DNA from 3 places in the Rahnella sp. NRRL B-41462 genome. Region 2 is predicted to be linked to each of the others. Evidence: predicted binding sites of a transcription regulator. Region 2 holds the regulator's gene; each other region holds the start of a gene.
What was found. The regulator LexA, encoded in region 2, represses DNA repair genes until DNA is damaged. The targets are predictions, from matches to a motif close to TNCTGTATGTACATACAGNA.
Positions count from the first base shown of each region.

Region 1 (2,205 bases), on a different contig from region 2:
CTCCAGGCTGATACAGCTTTCGCCGTTCAGTTCCCGACATATCCTTTCTAGGACAACGCTAAAATTCTTCCTGATAAAAGTGGGATTCGCGCGAGCGAGCTGCAGGGCAGTGTGTATACCCATCAGGTTTAGCTTTTTTGAAATCCGGCTTCCGCAGCCCCAGACTTCCTGAACGGGCATCAGCGATAACAATTTTTCAGTCCGCCGGGGATTACCCGGCGTGAGAGCCAGCACACCCTTAAATTGTGGCCATTCCTTCGAGGCCCACTGAGCGGCTTTGGCCAAAACTTTGCCGGGTCCCATCCCTACACCGATTGTCAGGCCAGTTCCCTTCAGAACGTGCGCGCGCAGCTGGTGGCCAAAGGTTTCAAAATCCATGCAGTTATCGATGCTTCTGATATCAATAAACATTTCATCCACACTGTATTGCTCCACGCGTGGCGAAAGTTCCTCTAAATGACTCATCACCCGTTGGGAAAATGAGTGATATAAGGAATAGTTGCTGGAGAACGCGTACACCTTCTCAGGGAACGACATCTGCTGGATCTGAAACCACGGCATGCCCATTTTTATGCCTAATTTTTTGGCTGCTGCGGATCTCGCCACGCAACAGCCATCATTATTACTCAATATTATCAATGGTTTGCCGCGAAGATTTGGGTTAAGAACCGCTTCGCAGCTTGCATAAAAAGAATTTACGTCCGCCAGGGCAAACATCATTCACCGCCCCGGGTTTTATGCACAAAAGCCATCACGACGCCAAAAATCTGCAAGTTCTCTGGATAGATTGTCGGAAAGTTAGGATTCATGGCCTGAAGCCCTGGGCGAGGTGTCAGTAACAGTCGCTTTACCGTGAATTCACCGTCTATCTCCGCTATCACAATGTCACCATGATGTGGCTCTTCTGCTTTATCTACGACCATCAGGTCACCACTGTGCAAACCGATATCGGTCATCGAATTTCCAATCGCCCGGATGAAGAACGTGGAGGATTTTTTCTTTATACAGTAATCGTTCAGATCCAGTTCTGCGTCGGCGTAGTCGGCACAAGGGCTGGGAAAGCCGGCGGGGCATCGTTCAATAAACAGGGGCAACGAAACCTTCACCGGATCAATGGCGGCGGGAGTGATGAGTAGCATGGCAACTCCTTTTAACAATACTGTATATAATTACAGTATTATTGGTGTGAAAAATCCGACTTGCAAGCGCCGCATGGCTTCTTTTGACTAGCTCTCTGTTTTCTCAGGCGGAAAAAATTCGAGGGTATATTCTTTGAGCAAAATTTATTCCATCTCAAGAAAACCTATTTTGATGATTCATAAATACTCATAATGAGTATTTATAATTGCAAATAGTCCTCTTTGGGTTATTATATTTACTCTAAATGAGTAAATATAAGGGTGTATCATGAAAAAGATGGGTTGTGACGACGGTTCGACGAACGTAAAACTGGCCTGGCGGGACGGCGATAAAATCTGTACTTCTGTCTCGCCGAATTCGTTTAAAGCGGGATGGAAGGTCGCCGGGATCGGCAGCAGTGAAACGTATAATTATGAAATTGACGGGCTGAAGTACTCCTTTGACAGCGTCAGCCATCAGGCGATCAATACCACCAACATTGAATACCAGTATGGCGACACAAATTTGTTGGCCGTACATCATGCGCTACTCACCTGCGGCTTGCCGCCTCAGCCGGTGAGCCTGACCGTCACCTTACCCATCAATGAGTTCTACACCAGCGACTGTCAGCATAACGAGGCCAACATACAGCGTAAAATCGACAACCTGCTGCGGCCGGTAACGCTGAACAAGCGCGAAACTTTCACCATCGCGCACGTTGACGTCATGCCGGAGTCGTTGCCTGCCGTGATATCGCCGCTGGAACGTGCAGGGGTAGGGGCGCTGGAAACCTCGCTTGTAATTGATCTGGGGGGAACGACGCTCGATGCCGGTGTCCTGGTGGGGCAGTTTGAAGATGTCAGTGCCATTCAGGGCAATTCTACGATCGGCGTATCGATGGTAACGCAGGCCACCCTCACGGCACTGCGTATGGCCAACAGCGACACCAGCGCCTTTGTGGCCGATCAACTGATACAGCGACGGCATGACCGCGAGTTTGCCGCCACAGTTGTCAACGATGAGTCAAAAGTGGACTATGTGCTGGACATGATAAGTTCGTCCATCGAGCGACTCGGGGAACGGGTG
Region 1 is NZ_JYDF01000013.1:20,331-22,535, reverse strand. It holds gene UC14_RS04575 (Y-family DNA polymerase) at 1-717, opposite strand, end outside; gene umuD (translesion error-prone DNA polymerase V autoproteolytic subunit) at 717-1,139, opposite strand; gene parM (plasmid segregation protein ParM domain-containing protein) at 1,408-2,205, shown strand, end outside.
Region 1: the regulator LexA is predicted to act here: its motif matches at 1,158-1,177, upstream of umuD (translesion error-prone DNA polymerase V autoproteolytic subunit).

Region 2 (2,205 bases):
TGTGTAATAAAGTCTACGCCAACCTGACATAAAAACGTGAAGCCTCTTGTTAGCAATTTCGCCGCAAGGATACCAGAAAGATCCGTGGAGATCTGTGGTCATATAAAAGCTAAAATGCTGCAAACACTCTAAGGATCAGTACCCGAAATGGCGAACCAAGTCACCGGATTTACCCGAATTTATAAAGCGGCCGGCTATTCCTGGAAAGGATTCAAAGCGGCATGGCAAAACGAAGCGGCATTTCGCCAGGAGGCCAGCGTCGCTATCCCGTTAATTTTGCTATCTTTCTGGCTTGATGTCAGCACCATTGAACGTATCCTGCTGGTGGGATCCGTCGTGCTGGTCTGTGTCACGGAGTTGCTCAACAGCGCGGTGGAATGTGCAATAGACCGCATCGGGCCTGAGTTTCATGTGCTTTCCGGTCGCGCAAAAGATATCGGCTCTGCTGCCGTACTTCTGACCATCATATTGGCGATTTTTGTCTGGGTCAGCATCTTTTGGTCGCGATGGTTCTGATTTGGAATCTGCATTCCAGGAATCAACGTTATGCCCTGTTTTTATTCAATCTTAGGTTTTCATTGACCGTTTAGCTGTATATACTCACAGCAAGACTGTATAAACAACCAGGGGGCGGAATGAAAGCTTTAACGACCAGACAACAAGAGGTCTACGACCTTATTCGCGATCATATCTCCACCACCGGTATGCCACCAACCCGCGCAGAGATTGCATCACGTCTGGGGTTCCGTTCTCCCAATGCGGCGGAAGAGCATCTTAAAGCGCTGGCGCGTAAAGGTGTTATTGAGATTGTTTCCGGTGCATCACGCGGCATTCGTCTGCTGATGGAAGAAGAAGAAGGTTTACCGCTGATTGGCCGCGTTGCCGCCGGTGAACCGCTGCTGGCGCAGCAACATATCGAAGGGCACTATCAGATCGATCCGGCAATGTTTAAGCCGAGCGCCGATTTCCTGCTGCGTGTCAGCGGTATGTCGATGCGTGATATTGGTATCCTTGACGGCGATCTGCTGGCCGTGCATAAAACGCAAGACGTGCGTAATGGTCAGGTTGTGGTGGCCCGTATCGATGATGAGGTCACCGTGAAACGCCTGAAAAAACAAGGCAGTGTGGTGCAGTTATTGCCAGAGAACAGCGAGTTTCAGCCGATCGTGGTGGATTTGCGCGAGCAGAATTTCAGCATTGAAGGCTTAGCCGTAGGTGTTATCCGCAACGGCGACTGGATCTGACCTTCGTACTTCGAGCTATCTTTGCGTTGGCTGCCTTCGCGAACCCCGGTCACATATTTGTGTATGCTCCCGGCGTTCGCTTAGTTGCCGCCTTGATATAACGCGAATTACTCGGTCAGATATGACTAAGTCAGAAATTGCTGTGTCAGATAGACAAGACTAAAACTAATTGAATATGGATGGCGGCGGCCTCTGGCATCCATGTGAATTCAAAGAGAAATGCGTTTCTCTCATCATCGCCCCTTTCGGGGCGATGTCATTTACAGGCATAACCTGAACCTCCGGCATGAGATTCTCTATGCAACATCATTCCCTGCGACACACACTCAAAAACACCTTTTTAAGCCCTGCCGATAAAGCGCTCTGGATGCTGGCATTGCCGATGATTTTTTCCAATATCACGGTGCCGCTCCTCGGCCTGGTGGATACCGCAGTGATCGGTCATCTCGACAGCCCGGATTATCTCGGCGGCGTGGCTGTGGGTTCGATGATCACCACTTTCCTTTTTATGCTCTTACTGTTTCTGCGGATGAGTACCACCGGCATGACTGCTCAGGCGCTGGGCGCGAAAGATAACCAGCTTCTGGCGCGTGCTTTTGTACAACCCTTCCTTCTGGCTGTACTGGCGGGCGTCATTATTGTGGTATTCCGTCATCCGCTGATGGAGCTGGCGTTTCACATTGTCGGCGGCAGCCAGCCCGTGCTTGAACAGGCGAGGCTGTTTATCGAAATCCGCTGGTTCAGCGCCCCGGCTTCACTGGCGAATCTGGTGATCCTCGGGTGGTTGCTCGGCATTCAGTACGTTCGCGGGCCGGTGATTTTGCTGATTGCCGGGAATTTGCTGAATATCATTCTGGATCTGTGGCTGGTGATCGGGCTGGGCTGGAACGTGCGTGGCGCAGCCATGGCGACGGCAAGCTCCGAGTATTTCACGCTACTCATCGGGCTGTATTTCGTCTGG
Region 2 is NZ_JYDF01000039.1:59,822-62,026, reverse strand. It holds partial or broken gene plsB (glycerol-3-phosphate 1-O-acyltransferase PlsB) at 1-30, opposite strand, end outside; gene UC14_RS10910 (diacylglycerol kinase) at 148-516, shown strand; gene lexA (transcriptional repressor LexA) at 636-1,244, shown strand; gene dinF (MATE family efflux transporter DinF) at 1,543-2,205, shown strand, end outside.

Region 3 (2,205 bases), on a different contig from region 2:
ATTTGCAGCAACTGGACGTAGCCGTTACCGACAATATTGAACCAGGTAATTGAGGTTTTTAGTACCGGATCATCGGAACCGTAGATCAGCTGTAAAGCCAGGCCAAATACGACACCCATAGCCAGACCCAGTAAAACTTTTTTTGCCAGGCTCCATTGCTTGTGGCGGGTTTGTGCCAGCAGCAAAAGCAGGGCAACGAAAACCACTACGTTAAGAACGAGCGGAAGATTCATACCAGACTCCAAACTTATAATTTTGATAAATGAAACGGGTGTTTCCGGAAAAGGACTGCACCATCCCAAAGCATTGGGGGGCAGAATATCAGTTTGAGGGTCTGAGTATTTATATCCAAAAGGAATTCATTATAACTTTTTGTTGGTATTTGTATTAATTTTCATCATATCGGCAATATTTCATGCTATTCAGATGAATAATTTCAGGATGTGATTAAAAAAGTCAGGATTTATTGCACCAATGATGGGCGTCCAGTCTGGCCAGAAAAGCGTCAGGCCGACCAGCATAAGGCAGAGCGTGCGCTCGAGTTGATTACCTTTCTGGCTGTTAATCAGCGGTAGCCGGAAACGCCATCGACAAGGCCAGAGCAGCGGCACTCCTGCAGGCGTCAGCATATCTGCCAGGATATGGCTCAGGTAACCGATAATCATGGCGTGGAAAGCATCAGCGGGGATCACCCAGTCGTGAGGGAAATGAGTGCGTAGCAGGAAAATCCCTCCAGCCACCGCCAGCAAACTGTGAGTGAATCCACGGTGACCAAAAGCCCGGGCGATGGGGGCCGACAACCATTTGAGACGCTGGCCCAGCACCGATTTGGGGTGATCAATATCGGGCAGCAGACAGGTAAGCAAAGACCCTGGAATGATGTGCCACCAGTCACCATGCGCCAGTTCGGGAGAAAGCTGGGCCTTCTTAGCAAATACTGCACAGGCAATTGAGAAAATGAGATGGCCTTCCGCCGTCATGACGCGTCCGAACTGGATAACTGTTATTTTATCCAGTATAAGTGAAACTGTCACAATCTTGGAAGAGATGCCCTGTAACTAATTGTCAACGGACTGATAAAAAACAAAAAAGCGTATAAGAATACGCCTTTCTGGTGTCACTTATTCTGCCCTTAACGCGCGAGCCAACCACCATCGACGGCAATGGTGTAACCATTAACGTAATCAGAGGCTTTCGATGCCAGAAAGACTACCGGCCCCATGACATCTTCCGGCAGACCCCAGCGTCCGGCGGGGATTCTGTCGAGGATTTCTTTGCTGCGTTCTTCATCGGCGCGCAACTGTTCTGTATTGTTAGTCGCCATATACCCCGGCGCAATCGCATTCACATTGACGTTATGCTTCGCCCATTCATTGGCCATCAGTCGGGTCAGACCCATTACTGCGCTTTTTGACGCGGTATAGGAAGGCACCCTGATCCCCCCCTGATACGAGAGCATAGAGGCAATATTTATAATTTTGCCACCGTTACCCTGTTTGATGAACTGCTTCGCCACGGCCTGAGACATAAAGAACAGCGTTTTGCTGTTCACATTCATCACATCATCCCAGTTTTTCTCGCTGAATTCGATGGCATCTTCACGGCGGATAATACCGGCGTTATTGATCAGAATATCGATATGACCAAATTCCCCGACTGCTTTCTCGATCAGCTCAGGAATGCCTGTGATGGTGCTCAGATCAGCCCTCAGATCGAGAAAACGGCGGCCTAACATGGTGACTTTTTTTTCAGTTTCTTCAGGGGCGGAAACGTTAATGCCCACAATATCGCATCCCGCCTGCGCGAGACCCAGCGCCATGCCTTGTCCCAGCCCGGTATTGCAACCGGTGACGATTGCGACTTTGCCGCTTAATTCAAATGAACGGAGGATCATATTCAGAGTCTCTTTTGCAACGGCGCGTTCGCCATAAAAAATGAGTTGCTCTGCCGGTGAAGGCAGAGCAAGGGGGAGTTAGCGCAGTTCGCTGACTTTGACGTGATCCATGTCATCGAATACCTGGTTCTCACCGACCATACCCCAGATGAAGGTATAGTTTTTGGTACCCACTCCGGCGTGAATTGACCAACTAGGAGAGATGACAGCCTGCTCGTTGTGCACTAATAAATGACGGGTTTCCTGTGGTTGCCCCATCATATGGAACACGGCAGTTTCCGCTTCCATATTGAAGTAGAAATACACTTCCA
Region 3 is NZ_JYDF01000005.1:4,348-6,552, forward strand. It holds partial or broken gene UC14_RS01415 (L-cystine transporter) at 1-233, opposite strand, end outside; gene UC14_RS01420 (metal-dependent hydrolase) at 423-980, opposite strand; gene kduD (2-dehydro-3-deoxy-D-gluconate 5-dehydrogenase KduD) at 1,133-1,894, opposite strand; gene kduI (5-dehydro-4-deoxy-D-glucuronate isomerase) at 1,973-2,205, opposite strand, start outside.
Region 3: the regulator LexA is predicted to act here: its motif matches at 999-1,018, upstream of UC14_RS01420 (metal-dependent hydrolase).